One region of the Paraclostridium tenue genome, then DNA from elsewhere that is predicted to be linked to it. Evidence: riboswitches for the same ligand, from Rfam matches in the RefSeq annotation. Region 1 holds a riboswitch; the other holds the start of a gene.
What was found. Region 1 has a riboswitch for cyclic di-GMP ahead of ABFX13_RS09645 (NPCBM/NEW2 domain-containing protein). Riboswitches for the same ligand answer to the same signal wherever they lie in the genome.
Positions count from the first base shown of each region.

Region 2: it holds a riboswitch for cyclic di-GMP, as region 1 does, so the genes downstream of both, ABFX13_RS04680 (flagellar basal body protein) here and ABFX13_RS09645 (NPCBM/NEW2 domain-containing protein) in region 1, are expected to answer to the same signal.

Region 1 is NZ_BAAACP010000011.1:18,927-25,549, forward strand. Features, by position in the region: gene ABFX13_RS09630 (MerR family transcriptional regulator) at 1-37, shown strand, start outside; gene ABFX13_RS09635 (ABC transporter ATP-binding protein) at 198-2,048, shown strand; gene ABFX13_RS09640 (ABC transporter ATP-binding protein) at 2,048-3,877, shown strand; cyclic di-GMP riboswitch class I at 4,010-4,095, shown strand; gene ABFX13_RS09645 (NPCBM/NEW2 domain-containing protein) at 4,269-6,623, shown strand, end outside.
Region 2 is NZ_BAAACP010000004.1:95,560-102,182, reverse strand. Features, by position in the region: gene fliI (flagellar protein export ATPase FliI) at 1-338, opposite strand, end outside; gene ABFX13_RS04705 (FliH/SctL family protein) at 335-1,120, opposite strand; gene fliG (flagellar motor switch protein FliG) at 1,107-2,159, opposite strand; gene fliF (flagellar basal-body MS-ring/collar protein FliF) at 2,173-3,747, opposite strand; gene fliE (flagellar hook-basal body complex protein FliE) at 3,771-4,082, opposite strand; gene flgC (flagellar basal body rod protein FlgC) at 4,097-4,501, opposite strand; gene ABFX13_RS04680 (flagellar basal body protein) at 4,506-4,832, opposite strand; cyclic di-GMP riboswitch class I at 5,196-5,282, opposite strand; gene ABFX13_RS04675 (CDP-glycerol glycerophosphotransferase family protein) at 5,584-6,623, opposite strand, start outside.

The DNA.
Region 1 (6,623 bases):
AATTCAAATGATGTTAAATTATGATGAATTAATTTAAGAATAAATAAGTTATAAATACCTTAAGTCTTTAATTAAAAACAAAGAAGAAGGCTATGTAGGTATTTTTTTTTACATATAGAAATAAAATAGTATATATATTATTTTTAGAAAATTAAAAACATACAAATAACTTATTTCATTAAGAGAGGAGGATATACATGAAAGAAAATAAAAGTAAATTAAAAATGATAATAGAATCTACAAATGGACTTAAAAAGTATTTTGTTGTAGCAGTAATAACCACTATATTAGGAATAATATTTAACTACCTTACTCCACAAGTAATAAGAATTACAGTGGATTCTATAATTGGAAATACACCATTTAATTTACCTAGTTACATGTTAAATACAATAGATAATTTAGGTGGAAGAGAATTCTTAAGACAAAATTTATACATACCAGCAATAGTAGGAGTAGTATTTTCAGTTTTATCTGGAATATGTAACTACTTTTATAAGGTGTATATGGCAAAAGCATCAGATGGTACTATAAAAAATTTAAGAGATAAATTATACAGTCATATAAGTAGACTTCCATTTAGTTGGCATATGAAAAATCCAACAGGAGATATAATTCAAAGATGCACATCTGATATGGAAGTAGTAAAAAGCTTTTTAGGAATCCAATTACTAGAATTTATAAGAATAATATTTCTAATAACAATATCCCTTACATTAATGTTTTCTATGAATGTAAAGCTATCCTTAATAGCAGTAGCTTTTATATTAATAGTAATTACTTATTCTGTAATATTTTATAGTCTTATACAAAAGAAGTTTAAGGTTGCAGATGAAGCAGAAGGTGAGCTATCAGCACTTGTACAAGAAAACTTTACAGGAGTAAGAGTTGTAAGAGCTTTTGGTAGACAGTCTTATGAAATTGAAAGATTTGATGAAAAAAATATAGGATTTTCAAGACTATGGATTAAGCTTGGTCACGTACTAAGTTTTTATTGGGGTATAGGCGATTTATTTTCAGGACTTCAAGTTATGTCTATAGTTGTATTTGGATGCTTTGAAACAGTTTCTGGGGCATTAACACTAGGAGAACTTTTAGCATTTATATTTTATAATTCTATGCTAGTTTGGCCAGTAAGATCTCTTGGAAGAATTATCTCAGAAATGGGTAAAGCAGGAGTATCTATAAATCGTATTAAAGAAATTTTAGATGCAGAGGAAGAAAAAGATAATGAAGATGCTATTACTCCAGATATAAATGGTGATATAGAATTTAAAAATGTAAAATTTGATTACTATGGGACTAAACCTGTACTTAAAGATGTTTCATTTAAAATAAAAAAAGGAAGTACCTTTGGTATTTTAGGAGGTACTGGTTCTGGAAAATCTACAATAGTACACTTACTAAATAGATTATATAATTTAGATGAAAATTGTGGAGAAATATTAATAAATGGAGTAAATATAAAAAATATAAAACTTGATTATTTAAGACATAACATAGGAGTAGTATTACAAGAGCCTTTCTTATTTTCAAAAACTATAAAACAAAATATAAATATAGCATCTAAAATAGATGAAATTGAAAACTTTGAATCTATAAAACACGTTTCTCAAGTTTCACATGTTCATGAGAATATACTAGGTTTTAGTAAAGGCTATGACACTATAGTAGGAGAAAGAGGAGTAACTTTATCTGGTGGACAAAAGCAAAGAGTAGCAATAGCTAGAACATTAATAAAAAATAGTCCAGTAATAGTATTTGACGACTCACTATCTGCAGTAGATACAGAAACAGATGCAAAGATTAGACAGGAATTAAAAAAACATGTAAAAGACAGTACTGTAATAATAATATCTCATCGTATAACTACACTTATGAGTTGTGATAATATTATAGTTTTAGATGATGGAAAAGTAATAGAAAGTGGCAATCACGAATCTTTAATAAAAACAAATGGATTATACAAAAAAGTTTACGATATGCAATCAAGTGTGGAAAGTGAACTAACAGACACCTTAAATGAAGATACAGGAGGTGAAAAATAATGAGTTTTGATGAAGAAGAATATAAAAGAAGCTTTTCTATAAATATATGGAAAAAGCTAAATCCATTTTTAAAACAATACAAATTACATTTTATATGTGCTATATTAGCAAACTTATTTGTTGCATTTGTAGACGTAATGTTTCCAATATTTCAAAAGTATGCAATAGATAATTTTATAACTCCTATGAGTACAAAAGGAATAAATAATTTTGTAATTGTATATATACTAGCCATAGTTTTACAAGTAATATTTGTAATAATATTTACAAGGCTTTCAATGTATTTAGAAATGAATATAGGCAAGGATTTAAAAAGAGCTACATTTATGCACTTGCAAAAACTTTCATTTTCATATTATAACACTACACCAGTAGGCTATATAATAGCTAGAGTAATGAGTGATACTAATAAAATTGGGTCGATGGTAGCATGGGGACTTGTTGATTTGTTTTGGTCTATTACTTATGTATTAGGAGTATTTATAGCAATGTTTATGCTAAATGCAAAATTAGCTATGTATGTAATAGCAATAGTACCATTTATAGCAATACTTACAGTTTATTTTCAAAATAAAATACTAAATGTAAATAGAGATGTAAGAAAAATAAACTCAAAAATAACGGGAGCATTTAATGAAGGAATAACAGGCTCTATTACTTCTAAAACACTTGTAATAGAAAATAAAAACCTAGAGGATTTTTCTAAAATAACAGATAAAATGTATAAAACAAGTATAAGAGCTACAAAATTAAATGCTATATATATGCCAATTATACTATTTTTTAGTTCACTAGCTGTGGCATTTGTTCTTGATAGAGGTGGTAACTTAGTTATAAACGATTTAATGGAAATAGGTACATTATCAGCATTTATATCTTATGCAATAAGTATATTTGAACCAATTCAACAATTAGCTAAAAATATATCAGAATTTATAGCTACTCAAGCAAATATAGAAAGAGTTTTTGGATTATTAGAAAGAACTCCGGATATAGTTGATAGTGAAGAAGTAATTAAAAAGTATGGAGATTCATTTAATCCTAAAAAAGAAAATTGGGAAGAAATTAAAGGTGATATAGAATTTAAAGATGTATATTTTAAATACCCTGACGGAGATGAATATATCTATGAAAACTTTAATCTTAAAATACCAGCAGGAACTACAATAGCTTTAGTTGGTGAAACAGGTTCAGGTAAAAGTACTTTGGTAAACTTAGCTTGTAGATTCTTTGAACCTACTAAAGGAAAAGTATTAATAGATGGAAAAGATTATAGAGAAAGATCTCAGTTATGGTTACACAATAATATTGGTTATGTTCTTCAAAATCCACATTTATTTTCAGGAACTATAAAAGAAAATATACGTTATGGAAAGCTTGATGCAACTGATGAAGAAGTAGAAAATGCAGCTAAAATAGTATCAGCTCATAAGATAATTATGAATATGGAAAAAGGTTATGATTCTCAGGTAGGAGAAGGTGGTTCTAATTTATCAACAGGAGAAAAGCAACTTATATCTTTTGCTAGAGCAGTTCTTGCAAATCCTAGGATATTTGTACTTGATGAAGCTACTTCATCTATAGATACTGAAACAGAACAAATTATTCAAAATGCTATTTCTCACTTACTTAAAGATAGAACATCTTTCTTAGTTGCTCATAGATTATCTACGATAAGAAAAGCAGATATTATATTGGTTGTTAGAGATGGTAAGATAGTAGAAAAGGGAAGTCATAAAGAATTATTAAAACAAAAGAAATATTATCACTCATTGTATGTTAAACAGTTTGAAGCAGAAGTAGGAGAAAATATATTTGGGAAAAAGTAAATTTTAATGTGCTGTCTATTTCATAGTCAGCACATTTTTTGTTGAAAGATAAAAAATTGTTTAAATTTTTATAAAATTAAAATAAAAGTATTTACTAAATTGAGAAATATTGTATAATAATTGTAGAAAAATAATTCAATATGGCAAATCTAGGGAAATCTAGAGACGCAAAGCTAAAGGGGCTAAGGTAATTATAACTATGCCAGCCAGTTGCCAAAGAATAGTTATTCTTTGTTTTTACATGATAAATTTATGGTCGTATATTAGTTTGGTCATGAAACTTTTATGATGTTTAATTTTGCTGGCAACTACCCTTTAGAGGGTAGTTTTTTTATTATAAAAATCAGGGTTTATTTTATAATTACAAAATTTAAAAATTAGGGAGAGTATTATGAAGAAAAAAATATCATCTGTATTGGCAGTATCTTTAATAGCAACAAACATATCACCAGTAATAAATGTATTTGCTGATGAAGTTATAACAGATAAGGCCAAACTAATAAAAAAAAGTGTGGCAAATCAAGTTAAAATTTCACCTTTTAATCTAAATAATTATAGTGAGTTTGAAAATTATAATGAAAAATATAGAGTTTCTAAAGATAAGATTAAATCAATTTCAAATAATGGGGGACAGTACTCATCTAGTTCTATAGATAAAGCTATAGACAATAACATGTCAACTCACTGGGAAACTGGAAAACAAAACACTGAGTCTTTTAAAAATGAAGTAGTAGTAGAGTTTAAAGATATAGAATCTATTGATAGGATAGCCTATGCTACTAGACAAGATGGAGCTAGAGGCAAAGGATTTCCGACTAGGTTTGAGATTTATGCATCTATAAGTGGTGAAGATGAAGATTTCAAGCTTATGGCAACAGGAAGTCATTCTGTAACAGGAAATATGCTTCAATTTAAATTTGATACTATTACAGCTAAAAAATTTAAATTTGTATTTAAAGAAGCCAATCAAGGATGGGCAAGTGCATCAGAGTTTTGGTTTTATAGGGAAGACAATATAATTAATAAAATGGATAAGTTATTTACAAATGAATCAAAAAAACAAATAAGTCCTGATTTTAACACTATAGAAAAGTTAGATGCATTTGATAGAGAAGCAAGCACTCATCCACTATATAATAATATAAAAGAAGATATCGATAATGCTAGAATAATTTTAGAAAATAAAGCTTTAGAATTCACACAATCAAAGGTATCAAAATTTAAATCATTTAATGATGAAAGATTAGTTAAATATGATGAATTATTTAAAATACCTATGAATAAAGTAACAAGTATAACTACAAATGGGGGGAATTATGCTTCTAATGTTATCCAAAGGGCTATGGATGGTGATGTAAATACTAACTGGCACTCAGGAAAACAAAATACTAGTAGCCATACAAACGAAGTAGTTATGACTTTAGATGAATTAACTACTATAGATAGAATTATGTACACAAGTTTAAACTCTAGAGGATTTGCTCAAAGTTTTGACATATATGCATCTAGAACTTCTAATGGAGATACTTTCGAGAAGATAACATCTGGTGAAGCTAATATAACAAAAGATACTTTAGAAATAAAGTTTAAGCCAACCAAACTTAGAAGAATTAAGTTTGTATTTAAGAAAGGTTATGAGAATTGGGCTTTAGCCTCTGAGTTTGGACTATATAAGCAAGATGAATTAAAGGAAAAGATAGATAGATTATTTGTAAATGAAGATACTAATGAAGTTAATCCAGAATTTGCTACTATCGCTGCAATAGAAGGATTAATGAAAGAAGTAAAGGGCCACCCATTTGAAAATGAGTATATAGAAAAGTTGGAGATTGCGAAAGAATTAGTTGATTATGGAAAAGTTCAAGCAGGTACTTCTAATGTATCTAAATTTACACCTTTTTATACAGAATATATAAAAGCATATGATGATGTATATAGAATTAAAGATATTTCTATAAGTAATAATGGAGGGCAATATGCAGGCTCTGCAATAAAATATGCGGTTGATGAAGATGTAAATACTCACTGGGAAACTGGAAAACCAAATAGTGACTCATTTAAAAATGAAGTAATATTAACTTTAGAAGAAGCTACTTTAATAAATCGATTAACTTATAAATCAAGAAATTCAGGAAAAGGATTTGCGAAAGAATTTAGCGTATATGTATCTCCAGTTAGTTCGGGGAACAACTTCCAAAAGATAAGTGAAGGTGGATATACAGTAACTAGTGATATTTTAGAGATACAATTTGACAAGACTAAAGCAAAAAGAGTTAAATTTGTATTTGATAATGCACATGATAATTGGGCATCAATTTCAGATATAAGATTATATAAAGAAGATAATGTATCTGATAAGATGAAAAGACTATTCACAAATGGATTAATGGATACTGTAAGTGAGGAATTTAATACAATAGAAAAGTTAAATACTTTATCAAATGAGGTTAAAGTTCATCCACTAAGACCTATATACGATAAAGAAATACAATTGGCTAAAGATATTTTAAACAATAATCTTCAAAATATAAAAACTGTAGTTGCCGAGCAACATGGAGATAGAAATAAACATACAAGCAAAAACTTGAAGTTTGGATTTGGTAATAACAATCAGCCAACAGGTGTAGTTGCTAGAGCAGGGGAAGAAGTAACTGTATATGTTGATGCAGATCCAAATAAGCCACTACCACAATTAATGTTTTCTCAACAAGAAGGAAGTTTTGCAAATTGGGGAAGAACTGTAAGT
Region 2 (6,623 bases), on a different contig from region 1:
TCTATTGGATTTCCTATTCCATCAAGAACTTTTCCTAAAAGATCCTCACTACACTTAACACTAAGAGGAATCCCTCTGGCAACTACCCTACACCCAGGTGCCACTCCTGCTAACTCACCTAATGGCATAAGAATTACATTGTTATTTTTAAAACCTACAACTTCACAATTTATAGGTTCATCTGCATAATTGTAAACGGTACATAACTCTCCAACGAAGGATTTTATACCTTCAACTTCTACAGTCAATCCTATTATTTTAGTAACCTTACCTTCTGCTATTACACCTTTTATATCTAAAACTTTATGTTTTAATTTTTCAAAATCTAAATTTATCATAATAGCTCCTCTTTTACTTTTTCTATTACACAGTCAATACCTACAATTAATCTACCTTTATTGGTTTCAATTATTGCATTTCCTGCTTCTATAGAATTATCTGCTAGTACAAAAGCTTGACCTTTTATAGATTTTTCATTTTTTAGAACATTAATTTTTTCATTTATACTTTCTACATAAACTGAATTTGCTTTAATAACAAAATTTTCGCTAATTTCATATTCACTTATAACAGACTCTAGTATATTATTCATAGAATCTATTTCTTTGAATTTTTCTTTAAGTACTTTTTCCGCTATTGTTATACTTAAATCTATTATTTGTTTTTTATTTTCCTTTAAATATTCAACAACTTGATTTTTAGAGTCTATTAAAATACTACTTGCTTGTTGAATAATTTTTTCTGACTCTGACTTTGCTTTTTCAATATGTTCCTCATAAGCTTCTTTATAGCCATCCTCATATCCATTTTGTAATCCTTGTGAATGACCTTCTTCATAAGCTTCTTGTTTTATTTCACAAGCTTTTTCTTGAGCTTCTTCAACAATTTTTGAACTATCTAATTCTGTTTGTTTTAAAATTTCTTCATATTTTTCTTTAGCTTTTAATATCTGTTTTTCTAATTCTTCTTTAGTTTGTTCTAATTCAGTTTTAATTTTTTCATCTTCTTCAACTTGCTCTTTTAAATTTATATTATCTAAGTGAGTAGTTTTTAAAGGCTTAAAACCTTTAAAAACTACTCCATCTGATTTTATAATATTTGTATTTTTAAATGAATTCATCTTCTGAACCTCTAGATAATGTTATTTCTCCAGTATCTTCAAGTCTTCTAACAATATTTACAATAGATTGTTGAGCTTCTTCTACCTGAGATATTTTTACTTTTCCTAGTAATTCTATTTCTTCTCTTAAAGCTTGAGATGCTCTTTGAGATTGGTTTTTAAATATAGCACCTGAAACATCTGAAGATGCACCTTTAAGAGCAAATGCAAGATCTTTAACATTAACCTCTTTAAGAATTCTTTGTATAGCCATATTATCAAGTCTAACAATATCATCAAATATAAACATGTTAGATTTAATTTCTTCAGCCAATTCTTCATTTTTAGATTCAATGAATTTGATTATGCTCTTTTCTGTTTTTCTATCAACATTACTTAATATATCTACTAGACTATTAACTCCTCCAGAACTTTCCATATCTAACTTACCTAGACTAGTTAGCTTTGCTTCTATAGCTTTATCTATAGATTTTATTACAGCTGGTGCTATGTTAGATGTAGTTCCTATTTTTAAGGAAATCTCAAGTTTTAATTCATCTGGTAATTCAGACAATACAAGTGCTGCTTTATCAGGTTGAATATGAGAAAGTAATATAGCTATTGCTTGTGGACTTTCACCTTGTATACATGCAAGTATTTGTTCTGGTTCAGCCTTTCTAGCCGAAACAAAAAGTTTTGTGTATGCATCATACTTTATACCTTCTAGTAACTTAGTTGCCCTTTGACTTCCTAATGCACCATTAAGTAATGATTTAGCACAATCTATACCACCTTCTATAACAAATTCTTTACCTTTATTTAACTCTATAAATTCTTGTAAAACTTCTCTTCTTTCTCTTGGTTTAACAGTATTTATATTAGCTATTTCAACACCTATTTTTTGAATTTTTCTATCAGATAAATTTTTTATTACGCTTGCAGCTACTTCTGGTCCTAAAGTCATAAGTAGTATAGCTGCTTTTCTTGCACCCGTAACTCTTCTAAACTTAGGTATATCCCCTAAGTCAAACGCATTACCTTTAACGCCTTCTTTTTGCAAATAAAATCACCCTTTACTCATTTAACCAACTATTAACTAGATCTGTAACTTGATCTGGGTTATCAGCTGCAAACTGTTTAACCTCATCTTCTAAGCTTATGCTTACTTCGTCTACTTCTTCGTTACTATTCAATCTATTTTGCTCCAATTCTTCTAGTTTTTTGTTGATTAGTTCTACTTCATCTTCTTCTTCTACATTTTCTAACTCTGTAGGTTTACGTTTATTTTTTATAACCATATAAACTACCGTACCTATAAGTAATCCTAAAATAATTAAGATTATTATTCCTGTAACTATTAACATTGTTGATAATGACTTATCTTTGCTTATAGCGTTTTTGATAACTCCAAATGTACTAGTATCTTGTTTTTCTGTTTCAAATCCCATAGAAACTACTTTTACATTATCTCCTCTTTTAGGATCCATTCCTATAGTATTTGCCACCATATCTTGAACATTTCTAACTACATCATCACTTAAATTTCCATTTATAGCTACTGATGCTGTTATCTTATTTATTTCACCCTTTGCTTTTATTGTTTTAGTTTCAGTTTTTCCTGTTTGATACTGAATATTTTGTTCGTTACTTTCAGTACTTCCCGTTCCACTTTCGTTAACGTTACTCATATTATTATCTACGGCTCCACCTGTATTTTGTTTTTCAGTGGATTTACTGCTTGATTTTGATTCATTAGTAATTACTTTATTAGGATCTATTACAAGCTCAGTTTTTTCACTTGCATCAAAGTTTAGATCCGTATTTACAGTTGCTCTTACTTTACCTTGTCCAAATATTGGTTCTAAAAGACCTGTTATTGATCTTTCAAGTTCTTTACTTAAGTCTTTTTCAGCCTTCATAGCCTGATCAACATCACTTAAGTTAGAAGTATTTATATTTCCATTTTCATCAATTAAGCCTTCTGATAGTAGTTTCATATTTTGATCTATTACTTCTACATTTTGTTTAGGTACATTGTCTGTACTTGCGGAAACTAAACATATAATAGATCTTACTTGAGCTGGTTTTAGAGTTTCACCTGGATTTAAATTTAAATAAACTGCAGCTTTTCCTGGTACTGTTTCATTTGCAAAAACTGATTTTTCTCCTTCAGTTATATGTACTCTAGCACTTTCTACTTGTGGAAAAACTTTTATAGTTTTTTCAATCTCCCCTTGAAGCATACGTTGTTTTTTTATTTGGAACTCTTCATCTGTCATACCAAATGATGAACCCTCATCCATTATTTCAAATCCTTTTGAACCATTTGATACATTAGAAGACAATTCCATTCTCAATTTATCTACATCTTTTTTAGGAACTAATATACTATTTCCTTCTATCTTGGTATCCACTTTTTTCGATTCAAGTTCTTTAGTTACCGCTGCTGCATCACTAGATTCTAGTCCTGAAAATAAAACTCCATACTTGTTTGCTCTTGAATAACTTATCCCAAATACTATTGCTAGAATTAAAGATATAATCGCAACTACTATTGCTATTTTTTTCTTTTTAGATAAGGTACCAAACTGTTCTTTTTTAACCAACACAAAATCTTTTACTTTTTGTGGTAATTCCTTTATATTCATCTAAAATTCTCCTTGCTATAAAGTTATAATTGAACTCTATTTAGCTCTTGATAAGCTTCATATACCTTATTTCTAACTTCAATCATTAATTGCATTGACATCTGAGCTTCTTGAGCAGATATCATTACATCATGCATAGAAACATCGCCTCCTTTTAAAAGGCTCTCAACTTTCTTATTTGCATCTACTTGCTTGTCATTAACTTTATCTAATGCATCCTTTATTACATTAGAAAAGTTACTTTCTTTTTCTACACCTTTACTTTTTGTAGCTTTTAACAAATCATTATTTGTTAAGATGTTGTTTACTCCGCTTATAGCACCTATTCCAGTCATAAATCCACTCCTTTTTATCTACCTATTTCTAATGCTTTAGATATCATATTTTTTTGTGCGTTTAATGTATCTATATTAGACTCATAAGCCCTTGAAGCAGTCATTAAATCTGCCATTTCCACTAATATATCTACATTAGGGTATTCTACATAGCCTTGTTTATCTGCATCGGGATGATTGGGTTCATATAGTTTTCTAAGTGGCGACTTATCTTTTTCTATAGAGACTGCTTTTACTCCAAGCATTCCTAACTTTTTGTCGTAATTTTCCTCAAACACAGGAACTTTACGTCTATAAGCTCCACCTTCTTTAGTTCTAGTAGTCTTCATATTGGCAATATTAGATGAAACTATATCCATCCTTAAACGCTCTGCTGATAAAGCACTTTGACTAATTCGCATTCCTCCAAAAATACTCATCTAATTACCTCCCTGTTATGACACTTCTAGCCATTCCTAATTTTATATTAGTTAAAGTTATAAGTGCATTGTATTCAAGGCTTGCAGCTGCTTGATTAACTTTCTCGTTCTCTAAATCAACATTGTTGCCATCTACTCTCATCTTTGTGTTTTCATCTGTTTTGACTTCTATTTTTGGTTTTTTATTTATAGAGTCTTTCAATGTTTCTTCAAAGTTTACATACTTTCTCTTATAATTTGGAGTATTAATATTTGCAATATTGTTAGCAATGACTCTACTTCTAAGTTCTGTTGCATCTAACCCCATCTTGATTAAACTATATGTTTCCATTATTACCTCCTTTTTAGAATAAAAAAAACTACTCTTAAAGAGTAGTTTAATCACTTTTATAATATATCAATGATTGCTAATCGTATTATATAAATTAAAATTAAAATCAGAAAATAAAATATACCTACTTAATGTATAAGTCAAAATCAAATAAATATTTTCTAGTTCTAATATATCTAATAATCTAAGATTAAATATTTAAATGTTTTTGTATACTTATAAAATCATCTTAAGGTATATTAAAAAATCCAATAAATGCTTATATACATTTATACATATTTTTTGATTTTATTTGTAAATTATATAATTATCCATAATTCACGATTTTCATTTTATCAATGATAACAAAAAGTTTATTAACTCTTTGGCAGCTGGCTGGCGTAGTTTATATAAACATTAGCCCCTATAGTTTTGCGTCACTAGATTTCTCTAGATTTGCCTTTGAATATCATTATTCGACTTATATTTCTATTTTATACTATAATTCGACTTAATTCAAGCATTTACTTTAAATTCTAATTTTTCCAACAAATGGTAATTTTCAATATTGTTTTAAAATTAATTTTAAGATATCAAATTATATTAAAATTTACTTTAAAGTGATATGATTTTTTTTAATACTTTAATAAATAGTTTTATAATTAAACATTTATATCTTTTATTAAATTTTATTTTGCATAATTTAATTTTAATTATTTAATTTTTATTATATACAAATTTTAAATACATTAAAATTTGTATACAATATATATTAGAAATAATTCTCAATAATATCTTCTTTTATAAAATTATGAACTTTTTTGCCACAACTTCCATCAGAATTTACGATAACAGTATGTAAAGCTTTTAAACGTCTTTGTTTTTGTTTATCATTTTTTGTTACAACTAAATCGATAAATTTCTCAACTGTCATTCCATCTTCTCCAACTATATAGTTAGCAAAAATATCAAATACATTTTCACTGTAGTATTCTTTTACTAAATCTATATCATATATTAAAACAGGTTTACCTGTAGCCATATATTCAATTAAAACTGATGATCTGTCTGTTATTAAAGCATCAGAAACCTTAAAAGCCTCATAGTAACTTGGTGTATTATCTATAACTATATTTGCAGTAGCTTTTGATGATTCTAATAAATGGCTATATCTTTCATAACACTCTGGAGCTTTAGACTTAACATATGTAAGTTCTAGAGGGTGTGGTCTATAAATAAGACCATATTGTTGATTATTTTTTATAAGTTCAAAAACTTCTTCGATCTCATCTAAAACTTCGTGTCTACCATTTATTACTTTCATAAGATTTGTAGTCCATAAAAATACAGTTTTATCTTTAAATTTATCTTTATAATATTGGCTTATTTCTTGCTTTTCTAAACTATTTACTAAAGCATCAAACTTAGGTGATCCTAAAGATAAAATTTTTTCTTTTTCTAGCCCGCTTGCTTCTGCAATAACTTCAAACGAAGGCGATTGTACAACAACTTTATCAAAACTCCTCGTTGCTATTAAGTTATAAAAATTTATATAAAAAGAAACAGGGTAAGTTCCTAATATCCCATAAGTTATATAAACTAACATGTCTGTATGCTTTTTAAGATTATAAGAAAAATATTCGCTAACCACTTGAGTAGCAGTATTGTATTCATCGTATTGATTATGTACATATATAATATCTGGTTTTAATGATTCTAAGTCAAATTCTCTATAATCAATAACAGGGACATAATCTGGTAGTAAATTTCCTTCATAAGTTAATATTTTCTCTACTTCTCCATTTTCCTTTG